DNA from 2 places in the Mesorhizobium sp. M0898 genome. Region 2 is predicted to be linked to the other one. Evidence: riboswitches for the same ligand, from Rfam matches in the RefSeq annotation. Region 2 holds a riboswitch; the other holds the start of a gene.
The links. A riboswitch is a leader RNA that binds a small molecule or an ion and turns the genes downstream of it on or off. The one in region 2 is predicted to bind thiamine pyrophosphate.
Positions count from the first base shown of each region.

Region 1: it holds a riboswitch for thiamine pyrophosphate, as region 2 does, so the genes downstream of both, thiC (phosphomethylpyrimidine synthase ThiC) here and thiB (thiamine ABC transporter substrate binding subunit) in region 2, are expected to answer to the same signal.

Region 1 covers NZ_JAMYOE010000010.1:18,684-25,908, reverse strand. The annotation lists gene NKH90_RS13780 (GntR family transcriptional regulator) at 1-151, opposite strand, end outside; gene NKH90_RS13775 (hydroxymethylpyrimidine/phosphomethylpyrimidine kinase) at 564-1,337, opposite strand; gene NKH90_RS13770 (thiamine phosphate synthase) at 1,328-1,933, opposite strand; gene NKH90_RS13765 (thiazole synthase) at 1,930-2,703, opposite strand; gene thiS (sulfur carrier protein ThiS) at 2,705-2,902, opposite strand; gene thiO (glycine oxidase ThiO) at 2,871-3,872, opposite strand; gene thiC (phosphomethylpyrimidine synthase ThiC) at 3,869-5,704, opposite strand; TPP riboswitch at 5,809-5,925, opposite strand; gene NKH90_RS13745 (Fic family protein) at 6,107-7,225, opposite strand, start outside.
Region 2 covers NZ_JAMYOE010000002.1:355,058-362,282, forward strand. The annotation lists gene NKH90_RS04780 (ABC-F family ATP-binding cassette domain-containing protein) at 1-1,056, opposite strand, end outside; gene NKH90_RS04785 (thiamine diphosphokinase) at 1,072-1,716, opposite strand; TPP riboswitch at 1,844-1,958, shown strand; gene thiB (thiamine ABC transporter substrate binding subunit) at 2,002-3,015, shown strand; gene thiP (thiamine/thiamine pyrophosphate ABC transporter permease) at 3,504-5,123, shown strand; gene thiQ (thiamine ABC transporter ATP-binding protein) at 5,120-5,911, shown strand; gene NKH90_RS04805 (M48 family metalloprotease) at 6,166-7,225, shown strand, end outside.

The sequences.
Region 1 (7,225 bases), on a different contig from region 2:
GGCTGACGGAGAAACGCTGGACGAGCTTGTTCTCGCTTTGCAGCCGGTCGCCGAAGCCGAGAACACCGGAGCGGATTTCATGTTCGAGAACGGTGGCGATCTGTTCGGGCTTGCCCGTGCCGGGAGACAGTTGAACCGAGCGCCGCTTCATATGGGTACCTGTTCAGTGAACCTGTATAATCCTGTTCATATCACGGCAGGCTTGTCAACGAGTGCCGCATGGAGCAGTTCGTGATCCCGAGTCCGGTTCAACAGGACGGCATAAGGAGCGTCAGCCTAGCGCCGCCGCAGCCGAGACGCGGGATCGACCGCTCCCGTCGAGGGGCATCGTTTAGCAGGAGCTCGCGACCAAGGTGAATTCCAGGATCGCAGTCGGATGGGGGGAAAGGATGCCACACAACGCACTAGATACGGCGCACGACGGCCGCCTCGCCATCGTTGATCTCGCGGTCGCCGCCTGGCGAGGCCGTCAAACTACTCCTGTCGAGTGAGGTGAATTACGAGGGTAAATTGCCAGCCCGGACCCGCGAGAGGCAGGCGTGTCTTTCGAGAGTTGGAAAATCTTACAAATTTCGTCGGTCTGCTGCATTCTTCTTAAACATGGCCAAGACAAGCCGCTTGCCTTCGCGCACACTGTCTTCGAGCGGCTTCGCCTTCGCCAGATGCGCCGCAATCGCGCTAGCCAGCATGCAACCCGTCCCGCGCATTGATGCGACAAGACGAGGTGCGTCGAAGCGGATTGGTTCTTGATCGGAACGCAACAGAATATCGGTTGATCGAGGTCCTGATGCGTGGCCCCCTTTGATCAGCAGGCCCGGCACGCCGGCTGCCAGCAATTTCCGTCCCAGTCTCACCGCGTCGCTCTCGTCGGCTGGCGGTTCCGCACCAACAAGGAGCGCCAGCTCCAGGAGATTGGGGGTCACAAGGCAGCAAAGCGGCATCAGGTCGCGCCTCATGGCAGCGATGGCACCTGCTTCCAGAAGCCCCCGGCCGGAGCTCGAGGCCAGCACCGGATCGAGCACTGCCGGCACCTGCGGATTTTCGCGCAGCACGCCGGCAATGGCAACGACGATCTCAGCCGTTGCGAGCATGCCGATCTTAATTGCCGCCACCTTGTTGGCCTGTAGCGCGGCGCACATCTGATCGGCCACAAGATCGGGCTGCGAAGGATGGATTTCCATTACGGCTTCGTGCGTCTGCACCGTCAGCGCTGTGACAGCCAGGCAGGTGCGCACGCCAATGGAAGAGATCGTCTCGATATCACGTGCAATTCCAGCCCCACCGCTGGGGTCTGATCCGCCGACCACGAGCACATGCGGTTCTCGCCTCAGCGCCATGGCTTTGTCTTTTCGATCCATTCTCGCGTGCGCGCTTCGGGATCGGCATTCAACGTGATGTCGGTGACCACCGCCGCGCTGTCCGCACCAGCCTCGAAGACACCGTCGAGCCGGTCGGGGTTGAGGCCGCCGATGGAGACCAATGGGATCGGCGCCACTCGATGCTTCCACTCGCTGATCCGCTCGAGCCCTTGCGGCGCCCATTTCATCTGCTTCAGGATGGTGGGATAGATGGGGCCGAGCGCGATATAGTCGGGCTCGGCAGCGATGGCCGTTTCCAGTTCGAGATGATCGTGCGTGCTGAGCCCGAGCTTCAATCCGGCGTACTTAATCGCCAGCAGGTCGGCCGCAGCCAAATCCTCTTGGCCGAGATGGACGAAGTCGCAGCCTTCCTCAATGGCGAGCCGCCAATAATCGTTGACGATCAGTTGGCAACCATGGACCGCGCAGACGCCGTTCGCGCGGCGGATTTCCGTCCGCAGCGTGGCCTCGTCCCTATCCTTGATGCGCAACTGAACCAGCTTGACGCCAAGTGGCACCAGCCGTTCGATCCAGGCGGCGCTGTCGACGATCAGGTAGAAGGGATCGAACTTCATGAGAAAACCGCCCTGCCGAATGTTGGTGTCGACGGCACCGCGACGTCGCGGGGTTCGAGCATCCCCGAGCTGAAAGCTTCTCGACCGGCGTCGACCGCCTTGCCGAACGCACGCGCCATGCCGACCGGATCGGCCGCCTTGGCGACCGCTGTGTTCAGGAGCACGGCATCAAAGCCGAACTCCATGACTGTTGCCGCGTGCGATGGCCGTCCGAGACCAGCATCCACGATCAGCGGGACATCAGGGAAATGTCCGCGCATCGAGCGCAGCGCCATGATGTTGACCGGCCCGAGGGCGGAACCGATCGGTGCGCACCAGGGCATCAAGACCTTGCAGCCCGCCGCAAGCAGCCGCTCGGCGACGACAAGGTCGTCGGTAGTATACGGGAACACCGCAAAACCGTCCTCGCACAGGATGCGGGCGGCTTCGAGCAGACCGAACACGTCCGGCTGCAGCGTGTCGTGATTGCCGATCACTTCGAGCTTGATCCAGGGCGTGCCGAAGACTTCGCGCGCCATTTGTGCGGTCGTGACCGCTTCCTTGACGGAGTGGCAGCCAGCAGTGTTGGGCAGGATTCTGACCCCAAGCGACCGGATCAACGACCAGAATTTTTCGCCAGCCCTGCCGCCTGCCATTTCACGGCGCAACGAGACGGTCACCACCGAGGTGCCCGATGCCCTGACTGCATCGGCAAGGATGGCCGGCGAAGGATATTGAGCGGTGCCGAGAAGCAGGCGGGAGGGAAGCGTCGTCCCGAGAAGATCGAACATGCTAGCCTCCCTGCATGGGCGAGAGGATTTCGATCCGGTCGCCGTCGTTCAATTGGAATTCCGCCCGGCTGGCTTTGTACACGAGGTCGTTGTTGACGGCGGTCGCAAGCCAATCGCCCTCATAGTCAAGCGCGGCAAGCAGCTCGGCCAGCGTGGTGGCGGCAACCTCATGCACTTTGCCGTTGACCATCAGTTTCATGAGCAAGCTCCACGGGTTTGTCGTGATTGAAGACAATTTCGCCCGCCAGGCGCGCCATGGCGGGGGCGAGAAGAAAGCCATGGCGATAGAGCCCGTTGATCGCGACGGTGTCTCCGCTCATTTCGACGCGCGGCAGATTGTCGGGAAAGGCTGGACGGACGCCGACACCGGTTTCAACGATCTCGGCCTCGCCAAAGGCAGGATGGAGGGCATAGGCGGTACCCAGAAGCTCCATCATGGAGCGCGCCGTGACCGGTCTGGCGGACCGGCTTTCAATCATCGTCGCACCGATCATGAACTGGGCGTCGGCACGCGGTACCGCATAGAGCGGAAAGCGCGGATGCAGCAACCGGACCGGGCGCGACAGCGAGAAGTCTGGCGTGTTTAGGATCAGCATTTCGCCGCGAACGCCGCGAAGCCTGTCATCGGCGGCTGCCATTCCCGTGCAATCGATCTGACGATCGAAACCGGAAACATGCCGGGCGTCGGTGCCGAAGTGGAATTTGACACCCATGGCTGCGAGCTTGTCATGAAGTGCTGCCATCGCCTGGCGCGGATCGAGATGGCCCTCATCGGGAAAGAGCAACCCGCGGCGAAAGCGGCCGGCTAAGTCGGGCTCCAGGAGCGCAATTTCGTCTTCGTCGACACGCCGATGGCCCGACGTGCGGCTGGCGAGGCGGTCGAGCTCGCCGGCATCACGCGGGGCGGCCACGACAAGTGTTCCGCCCCGTGTCACCTGACCCGGCAGCACCGCATCCCACCAGTCGGCAGCGTCACGTCCAAGGTCCAGCACCGGCTGCTCGGCGCTTTCACGCTCGCACCATGGCGCCAGCATGCCGCCGGCGAACCACGACGCATTGCCTCCAAGGCCATGCCGGATCTCGGCGACCGTGACCGTCGCGCCGCGGGCGGCGAGTTCGAAGGCGGCGGTGAGGCCGGCGACGCCGGCCCCCTTTATCAGCACCTTCATGACGGGTTACCTGGCTGAGGCGTGAGCGGTGCGACGGTCTCGTCCGCTGGCACGTAGAGATCGCCGCCCTCGCGGTATTTCGCCGCCATCGCCGCCATGCCCTCTTTCTGTGCCTCGGCGCGGATGTCGTGAGAGATACGCATCGAGCAGAATTTCGGTCCGCACATCGAGCAGAAATGTGCCAGCTTGTGCGCCTCCTTGGGCAAGGTCTGGTCGTGGAAGGACCGTGCGGTTTCGGGGTCGAGCGACAGGTTGAACTGGTCCTCCCAGCGGAACTCGAAGCGCGCGCGGGAAAGGGCGTCATCCCTGACTTTCGCCGCCGGGTGGCCCTTCGCCAGGTCGGCCGCGTGCGCTGCGATCTTGTAGGTGATCACGCCGGTCTTGACGTCATCGCGGTCGGGAAGGCCGAGATGCTCCTTGGGCGTGACGTAGCAGAGCATGGCCGTTCCGAACCAGCCGATCATCGCCGCGCCGATGCCGGAAGTGATGTGGTCGTAGCCCGGCGCGATGTCGGTCGTCAGCGGTCCAAGCGTATAGAACGGCGCCTCGCCACAGACGGCGAGCTGCTTGTCCATGTTCGCCTTGATCTTGTGCATCGGCACGTGGCCGGGCCCCTCGATCATCACCTGGCAATCTTTCGCCCAGGCGATCTGCGTCAGCTCGCCGAGCGTTTCCAGCTCGGCGAATTGCGCCGCGTCGTTGGCATCGGCGATCGAGCCGGGACGAAGGCCGTCGCCGAGCGAGAAGGAGACGTCATAAGCGCGGCAGATGTCGCAGATCTCCGCAAAGTGCTCGTAGAGGAAGCTTTCCCGGTGATGGTGCAGGCACCATTTTGCCATGATCGAGCCACCGCGCGAGACGATACCCGTGACCCGGTCAACGGTCAGCGGGATGTAATGCAGCCGCACGCCGGCGTGGATGGTGAAATAGTCAACGCCTTGCTCGGCCTGCTCGATCAACGTGTCGCGGTAGACCTCCCAGGTCAGGTCCTCGGCGATGCCACCAACCTTTTCGAGCGCCTGGTAGAGCGGCACCGTGCCGATCGGCACCGGCGAGTTGCGCACGATCCATTCGCGGATGTTGTGGATGTTGCGGCCGGTCGACAGGTCCATCACCGTATCGGCGCCCCAGCGGATCGCCCACACCATCTTTTCGACCTCTTCAGCCATCGACGATGTGACGGCGGAGTTACCGATATTGGCGTTGATCTTGACCAGGAAATTGCGGCCGATGATCATCGGTTCGCTCTCGGGATGATTGATGTTGGCGGGAATGATCGCGCGTCCGCGCGCCACCTCGTGGCGGACGAATTCAGGCGTGACGAAGTCGGGGATCGCCGCGCCAAAGGCCTCGCCGTCGCGCTCAAGCTTGCCGTGCAGGATCTCGCGACCAAGGTTCTCGCGGATGGCGACGAACTCCATTTCGGGCGTGATGATGCCAGCGCGCGCATAGGCAAGCTGTGTCACCGCCTTGCCGGTCTGGGCCCGGAGTGGCCGGTTGCGGACTGGAAATTCCGGTGTTAGGCGCTCGCCTGCCGCAAACCCATTGTCTTCTGGCCGGACGTGGCGGCCGTCATAGGCTTCGACATCGCCGCGCGCGGTGACCCATTCATGGCGAAGCCGTGCAAGGCCGTTTTCGATGCTGGTTTCGACAGTCGGGTCGGTATAGGGGCCGGACGGATCGTAAGCGGTCACCGGCGGCTCGCCTGCCGTCGGATGGACGGAGATTTCGCGCATCGGCACCCTGAGCTGCGGGTGGATGGTACCGGATTTGTGGATTTTGCGTGAGGCAGGCAGCGGTCCCGTCGAGACGGCGGGGGTGAGGGCATTCATCTTGAGGCTCCTTTGCTCGTTGCATTGGAGACCCAGTTCTGTGCCGGAAGGATGAAAAGACGCTTCTGTCGACCTGCCGAAACAGGACCTCGGGCGTAAACTCCCGCAAAGCGCTTGCACCGTCCCTACGCCAGTATGAACTGGATCAGGTTCAACGGGTCACTGCGCCGCGAAAGCCAGCAGTATCTCAGCCCCTTGCCGGGACTCCCCTGGTGAATGCGTGAGGTTGGACGGGACCGCTCCGGTTTGTCAAGCGCGTTCTGGCCGCGGCTGATCGGCGGCCGGTCAGACCGTGCGGAAAAAATCGTGCATGTCTCGGCGACAAGTCAAGCGTCGGAGATGAAGGCAGGGACAAGGGAATCGCAAACCGTCGGACTAAAATCGATCCTGATGATCACACCTTCAATGGGCACCAAAGGTTTGCGCGTAGATCGCCTCGATTCTTCCTGCCTCGTCACTGGTCAGCGCGGCGAATTCCTTCTCGCGCGCGCGGTTCGATAGATGGCCATCATTCTGGTGAAGAAAACGGAAGAGCAGATCGGTCAACCGCTCGGGCATGTCGATAAAGGCGTCCACCTGCTGCCGGAACTGATCGTAGCGCTGCAGAAATGCGGTTTCCTCGGGAAGGTCCCGTTCGATCGTCCGCTGAACGCAAGCATAGAGGAATTCGGCGTGCGGGGTTGCATCGAAGAACCGGTAGAAATCACCGGTGTCATTCAGCACCCGGACGTTGAATTGCGGCGTCGGTTCCCATTCCACCAACGGCAGAAGGCGCTGCGAATAGCTCTCGAGCACGCCCCTGTACTCGTTGATCTGGTCCAGGATCGCGGCCGAGACGGGAAAGACCACTCCCGGCGGATTGAAGCCGCGCATGGCAAGGACGTGGTGGATTAGGTAGCGGTGAATGCGGCCGTTTCCGTCCTCGAACGGGTGAATATAGACAAAGCCGAAGGCGAGGATTGCGGCGGCTACGACTGCATCAAGCTTTTGCGCGGGGCCCTGATCGAACGCCGCCATTCCATCGATTAGCCGCGGCAGGTCCTCGGGCCGAGCGCTGATGTGATCGGGCAAGGGCGTACCGTTGTCTCGATCATGCTCACCGACGAAACCTCCTTCTTTTCGGAAGCCAAGTCTTACGAAACGAGCGTCACCAAGTACAATTCTTTGCAGACGCAGCAGCTCATCGCGATCGATCGGCCAGCGGCCGGCTTCGCCGATGGCGCGGCCCCAGCGCTGGATGCGATCTTGCGGCGGGTGCTCGCCCTCGATCGCATAGCTTGATCGCGAGTCTTTGAGCAAAAGAAAGGCGGCGGTCCGAGCAAGGAGGTCGCGCGGCACGTCCGCTACGATTGCCTCCGCGCGCCGCGGTAGTTCAAGGCCGATGAATTTTTCGAGAATCTTGGTGCGGAACACCAGAGGGCAGAACTCACGCGTGCCGGGGAGATTGTCCCTTACGCGATAGCGCGAAGCGGTCTTGTCGGGTCCGGGCCACTGCAGCTCGGGATCGACAACCGGAATGTA
Region 2 (7,225 bases):
CTGGTCGAGCGTGGCGATCTCCAGATTTGTGCCGAGCCGCACCGTGCCCGCGTCCGGCTTCAATTCGCCGGTCAGCATCTTCAACAGCGTCGTCTTGCCGGCGCCGTTCGGCCCGACCAGACCGACGCGATCGCCGCGCTGGATTCGGGTCGAGAATCCCTTGACCACGGTCAGATCGCCAAAGGTCTTCTCGATGTTCCTGGCTTCGATCACCAGCTTGCCGGATTCGGCGGCGTCGCTGGCTGTCATCGTCGCCGCACCCTCGGCGCCGCGATGACCACGAAAGCGCTGGCGCATGGTCTGCAACTCACCGAGCCGGCGCATGTTGCGCTTGCGCCGCGCTGTCACGCCATAGCGCAGCCAGTGCTCCTCGCGCACGATCTGGCGACCGAGCTTGTGCTGCTCGCGCTCTTCCTCCTCCAGCACCGTGTCGCGCCATTCCTCGAAATAGCCAAAGCCCTTGTCGAGACGGCGGGTCTGGCCGCGGTCGAGCCAGATTGTGGCGCGTGACACGCGCTCGAGAAAACGGCGGTCATGCGAGATGACGACCAGTGCCGAGGAGGTGCGGGCAAGCTCCTCCTCCAGCCATTCGATGACCGAAAGGTCAAGATGATTGGTCGGCTCATCGAGGAGGAGAATGTCGGGCTCCGGCGCCATGACGCGGGCGAGGGCGGCGCGCCGCGCCTCGCCGCCGGAGAGGTCGTTCGGCCGTTCCTCGCCGGTCAGGCCGAGATGCTCCATCAGATAGGTGGCGCGGTAGGGATCGTCGGCCGGCCCGAGCCCCGCCTCGACATAGGCGCGGACAGTCGCAAAGCCGTCCATGTCGGGCATTTGCGGCAAGTAGCGCACGGTCGCCGAAGGCTGGCGGAAGACTTCGCCGTCCTGCGGTTCAATCAGCCCGGCGGCGATCTTGAGGAGCGTCGACTTGCCAGAGCCGTTGCGGCCAACCAGGGCGATCTTGTCGCCAGCAGAGGCCGTCAGGGCGGCACCGTCGAGCAGCGGCGTGCCGCCAAAGGTCAGCTTTATCCCGTCGAGATTGAGAAGCGGCGGCGCCATGTCAGCTTTCTGGGCTCAGCTTTCCGGAAGAGGGTAGGGATGCGCGAGCAGCAGCGCGCGGCCGCTGGCCAGCGCGATTTCGAGCCGGCCATTGACCTCGTTGGAAATGGTCAGCGACGAGCCGAACGCAACCTCGACATGGTCGAGCGGCCATTTGGCGCCGGTGACGCTCAGGCCGGCGAGATCGGAGAAGCCGAGCACCGAAAACAGCGTGCCGTCGGCATAGTCGAAGCCAGTCTTTCCCGGCAGCAAGGGAATGCCTTCCTGTACGCCACTGGTCAAAAGCACTTTCGTCCCGCCTTCCGCCAGCCGGACGCTCAGCGCCAGATGCAGGAAGATGTGGTCGGTACGTTTGCCGCCGAAGGCGCCTGCGAGCACAAGGCTGGTCGCACCGCGTTCGAGCGCGGCGGCGATAGCGAGTTCACCGTCGGTCTTGTCTTTTTCGGCAGGAAACACCTGCCGTGGCACGGCGGCCAGATCCTCCGGCAACTCGGCAGGCACGGAATCGAAATCGCCGACCCAGAGTTCCGGCCTCAGGCCCAGCATACGGGCATGGCCGATGCCGGCGTCGGCGGCGATGACGCGCGAGCCTTCGACCTGGCGGTCGAGCAGCGGTGTGCGGATGAGATCGCCGCCAAGCAGGATGGTGAATGTGCTCATATCTCGTGGCCCTTACCAGCCCTGCCCCGGAAACGGAAGATGAAACGGCAGACGAAACGGAAGGCTGGGCTTTGGATGCCCGGCAAACTTCCGCTTGCGCAGCACTTCGGCCGGGCCTATGTGTCGCAACGCTCTAACGGGGTGCCGGACGCGATTTTCGCGGACCGGCTGAGAGGCAAGACTGCCAACCCGCTGAACCTGATCCGGTTTGTACCGGCGGAGGGATTAGACGTTTCGGACAGCCCGACGCCTCAATTCCTTTCAACGCGAACGAAGGAGGCGCCGATGCGCAGTTTTTTCCACTCTCTTGTCTCAATTGTCCTGCTTGCGGCATCCGCGGTCGCCCTGCCGGGGCAGGCATCGGCACAGGATAGACTGACGGTCTATACCTATGAAAGCTTCACCGCCGATTGGGGTCCGGGACCGGCGGTGAAGAAGGCCTTCGAGGTCGAATGCAGCTGCGTCGTCGAATTCGTCTCGGTCGCCGACGGCGTGGCGCTGCTCAACCGTGTGAAGCTGGAAGGCGCCGCGACCAAGGCCGATATCGTACTTGGCCTCGATACCAACTTAACCGCCGACGCCAAGGCAACCGGCCTGTTTTCGCCGCACGGCGCCGTCTCGGGCGTCAATGTACCGGGCGGCTGGAGCGACGATATTTTCGTGCCGTTCGACTATGGCTATTTCGCCGTCGTCTACGACACCGAAAAACTGAAGAGCCCGCCGAAGAGCCTCAGGGAATTGGTCGAGGGCGATGCCGGAGAGAAGATCGTCATCCAGGATCCGCGCACCTCGACGCCGGGCCTTGGCCTGCTGCTGTGGGTCAAGTCGGTCTATGGCGACAAGGCGCCGGAAGCCTGGGCCAAACTCAAGGCGAAGGTGCTGACGGTAACGCCGGGCTGGAGCGAGGCCTACGGCCTGTTCACCAAGGGCGAGGCGCCGATGGTGCTGTCCTACACGACCTCGCCGGCCTACCACATGGTCGCCGAAAACACCGAGCGCTACCAGGCGGCGTCCTTCGAGGAGGGCGAATATCTGCAGATCGAGGTTGCGGGGATCACCACCAAGGGCGCGAAGAACCCGCTGGCGGAAAAGTTCATTGCCTTCATGACCGGACCGAAATTCCAGGATGTCATTCCCGAAACCAACTGGATGTTCCCGGCCGGCAAAACCGACAAGCCGCTCAACCCGGCGTTCGACAAGCTGGTCAAGCCGACCAAGACCTTGCTGTTCAGCCCGGAAGACGTCGCGGCCAACCGCAAGGCCTGGGTCGATGAGTGGCTTGCGGCGATGAGCAGGTAGGGCTCAAGCCTCGTCGGATGTTTGCGCCAAGCCACCCCCCTCCGGCCTGCCGGCCATCTCCCCCTCAAGGGCACGGCTATCGCAGATGGAACGCCGAGGCTTTCGCTCTACGACGTACCCCCACCCCTAACCCCTCCCCACAAGGGGGAGGGAGACTTCCGTTGGCACTGACCTCGGCAAATTGTCTGCCTTTCGGCGCCAAAAGGGGAAGTAAGGGCATGCGGCAGCGTTCCCTCCCCCTTGTGGGGAGGGTTAGGGTGGGGGTCCAACTTCGTAAGAATCCAAATGCGATAGCCCTGCCCTCAAGGGGGAGATCGGCAGCTTTGTCGCCTCTCCTCGTCCTGCCACTTGTGAGATTGGCGAAGGCGGCTGAGTGCGCAATCTCCCCCCTTGAGGGGGAGATGGCCGGCAGGCCAGAGAGGGGTGGGCTCGGCCTTTGCCAGGTATTTCCTTCGATCTACGCCTGTCGTAGTGTCGGGTAGCGCGACATGCCTACGCGTCATCCGGCCGATCCCCGCGTCACTGCCGGCATCGTCGCGCTCGCCGCCATCGCGCTGCTGATCGGCGGTGCATTCGCCGGGCTCGTCGTCGAAGCCACACGCGACCTGTCCGGCGCCGCCTCCGCTTTCGATTCCTATCTCTTGCGCGTCGTCCGTTTCACGCTCTGGCAGGCTCTGCTGTCGACCCTGCTCTCCGTCGCACCGGCGCTGTTCGTCGCGCGCGCCCTGTCGCGGCATCCGCGTTTTTTCGGGCGAGGCTTCATCCTCCAGCTTTTCGCCGTGCCGCTGGCGCTGCCGGCCATTGTTGCCGCACTCGGTGTCTTGGCGCTCTATGGCCGCGCCGGCTATTTTGCCGGCACGCTCGGCGCGCTAGGCGGCCAGAGCTGGCCCGGCATCTATGGCCTGTCGGGCATACTCGTCGCCCATGTCTTCTTCAACCTGCCGCTGGCGGCGCGGCTGTTCCTGGAGGCGTTGCAGACCGTGCCGGCTAACCAATGGCGGCTGGCGAGCCAGCTTGGCATGGGTGCTGCGCCGGCCTTCCGGCTGATCGAATGGCCGCCGCTGCGTGCGGCCTTGCCGGGCGTTGCCGGGCTCGTTTTCATGCTGTGCATCACCTCCTTCACCATCGTGCTTACGCTCGGCGGCGGGCCGCGCGCGACGACGCTCGAGGTTGCCATCTACCAGGCGCTGCGTTTCGACTTCGACCCGGCGCGGGCGGTGACGCTGACCCTGCTGCAGATTGCCCTGACCTTCGTCGTCGTGCTGGCCTTGACGCGGCTTGGCGCCAATATGACCGGCGACGCCAATCTGCCGGTGGCGCCGCGCCGGTATTTTTCAGCCGGTGCGGCCGAGACCGTGCTGAACGCATTGGCGATCGGGCTCGCACTGCTATTTGTCGCCGGGCCGATGGCGGCCACGCTGGCGGCCGGGCTTGGCGCCGATCTCGGCCGCCTGGCCGGCGAGAGCGCGGTGCGGCAAGCGACGGCGACCAGTGCCGTGCTCTCCCTCCTGTCGGCGCTGCTCTCTGTGGCGTTGTCGCTGTCGCTGGTGATGGCGCGCCGGGCGCTGGCGCTCACCCGGCGGAGCGGCAGGAGGACGCTGCTCGAACACCTGGCCGACACCGGTGCGGGGTTCGTCCTGGTGGTGCCGCCCATCGTCATCGGTGCCGGCTGGTTCTTGCTCCTGCGCACCGTCGGCGATGTCTTTGCGATCGCCCCTGTCATGGTCGTTGCGGTCAATGCAGTGATGGCGATGCCGTTCGCCATCCGCGCCATCCGCCCTGCCTATGACGCGGCGAGCGAACGCCACGAACGGCTCTGCGCACAGCTTGGCATCTCGGGCTGGAACCGGTTGCGGCTGGTCGACTGGCCGTCGCTGCGGCGGCCGCTCGCCACCGGCTTCGCGTTCGCCATGGCGCTGTCGCTCGGCGATCTCGGCGTCATTGCGCTGTTCGGCAGCGATTCCGTGCAGACCTTGCCCTATCTGCTGCTGGCGCGCATGGGCAGTTACCGCACCGAGGATGCCGCCGGCCTGGCGCTGCTGCTCGGCCTTGTCTGCCTGGCGCTGGTGTTGGCCGCGGACTGGCTGGGAAGGAGGGAGAAATCATGATGCCGATCAGCCCGGAACGGTCCATTTCGGTGGAAAAAGGCGCGGCCGTGCGGCTCGATAATGTCTCGTTCAGCTATGGTGAAACGCCGCTTATATTCGATGTCGATTTCCCGGTGTCGGAAATCACCGCCATCATGGGGCCGAGCGGTTCGGGAAAGTCGACGCTGCTCAATCTGGTGGCCGGGTTCGAGACGCCGCGGTCGGGCCGCGTGCTGATCGGCGGCGCCGACGTCAGCACTGCGCCGCCATCAGCGCGGCCGGTATCGATGGTGTTCCAGGAAAACAACCTGTTTGCCCATCTGTCCCTCGAGCAGAATGTCGGGCTCGGCCGCTCGCCTTCGCTCAGGCTGAGCGAGGCTGACCGCGCCGCAATCGCCGCAGCGCTGAAGCGCGTCGGTCTTGCCGGCAAGGAAAGCCGGCTGCCGCGCGAACTCTCCGGCGGCGAGCGGCAGCGCGTCGCGCTCGCCCGGGTCCTGGTGCGCGACCGGCCGGTGCTGTTGCTCGACGAGCCGTTCGCTTCGCTCGGACCGGCACTGCGCGACGACATGCTCGACCTGGTGGCCGACGTCCATTCGGAGCAGCGCATGACGGTGCTATTCGTCACGCACCAGCCGGACGATGCGCGCCGTATCGGCCAAAACATGGTTTTCCTGGATGGTGGCACGGTTGCCGCGACGGGCACCGCGGCCGATTTTTTCGTCGGGTCTGGACCGGAGGCATTCCGACGCTATATCGGCTCGGGTCCGTTTGCGGCTGGATCACGAGATGTTGCCCGGAAGCGGACATAATTTATGGTCAAACCGGCGGAAGGCGAAGCGGCGCTTGCTTGCCATGGTCGAGGTAGTGTGGCTAGGTCCGCCAGGAGCTGGTCCGGCTTAGACCGTGATTTGCCCTTGCTGCCTCGTATCTGTCGGACGCACGAAGGACGCCATAGCACTTGACTTTGCGCGTGATGCTTTTCGGAAATCGCGCCCGATTTTCGCGGTCACGTGCCAGGACTTGAAAGGAAGCCGATCTGCCGACCGGCATCGACAATCGGAGGGTGAAACCGCTGGCGCGCTTTCTGGCGCTGGCCGGTCTTGCCGTGGCGCTGGCAAGCTGCCAGATGTTCACGCCTCCCGACGTGCAGGAATCGGGCTTCCAGCCCTCCGACAAGCCGATCACGGTCGACAATGTCGCCGCCAACAGCAAGCTCGCCCAACTGGCGAAGGCGCAGCACCCGCGCATCCTCGCCACCTATGGCGGCGAGTATTCCGACCCCAAGCTCGAGCGCATGGTGGCCAAGGTCGTCGGCAGACTGACCGTGGTGTCGGCCAACCCGACCCAGACCTACCGCATCACCATCCTCAACTCGCCCAACGTCAATGCCTTCGCGCTGCCGGGCGGTTATCTCTACATCACCCGCGGGCTGCTGGCGCTGGCCAACGATTCCGCCGAGCTGGCCGCCGTCATTGCGCATGAGATGGGCCACGTTACAGCCAACCACGGCCTGCAGCGCCAGCAGCTGGAAGCCGAGGAGGGGTTGGCGACCAAGGTTGTTTCGGATGTGCTCGGCGACAACCCGACGGCCAAGGCGGCGCTGATCCGCGGCAAGCTGAGGCTGGCCCAGTTCTCGCGCAATCAGGAGCTGGAGGCGGACGCCATCGGCATCAAGTCGATCGGCGAAGCCGGTTTCGACCCCTACGCCGCCGGCCGCTTCCTGCAGTCGATGTCGGCCTATACCGATTTCCGCTCGATCAGCGGCGCCACCGACGCCAGCCTCGACTTCCTGGCGACGCACCCCAACACGCCGCAGCGTATCGATCTCGCGCAGCGCCACGCCCGCCAGTTCGGCGCGCCCGGTGTCGGGTCGCGCGACCGCGATTCATTCCTTGCCGGCGTGGACGGGCTGCTTTACGGCGACACGCCGGAGGAAGGCTATGTGCGCGGCGAAACCTTCCTGCATCCTGGCCTCGGCGTGTCGTTCTCGGTGCCCAACGGCTTCATCATCGACAATTCGGCGGCGGCGGTGACGGCCACAGGCCCGGGCGACATGGCGATCCGCTTCGACGGCGTTTCGATCGACAAGAACCGCTCGCTGACCGACTACATCCGCAGCGGTT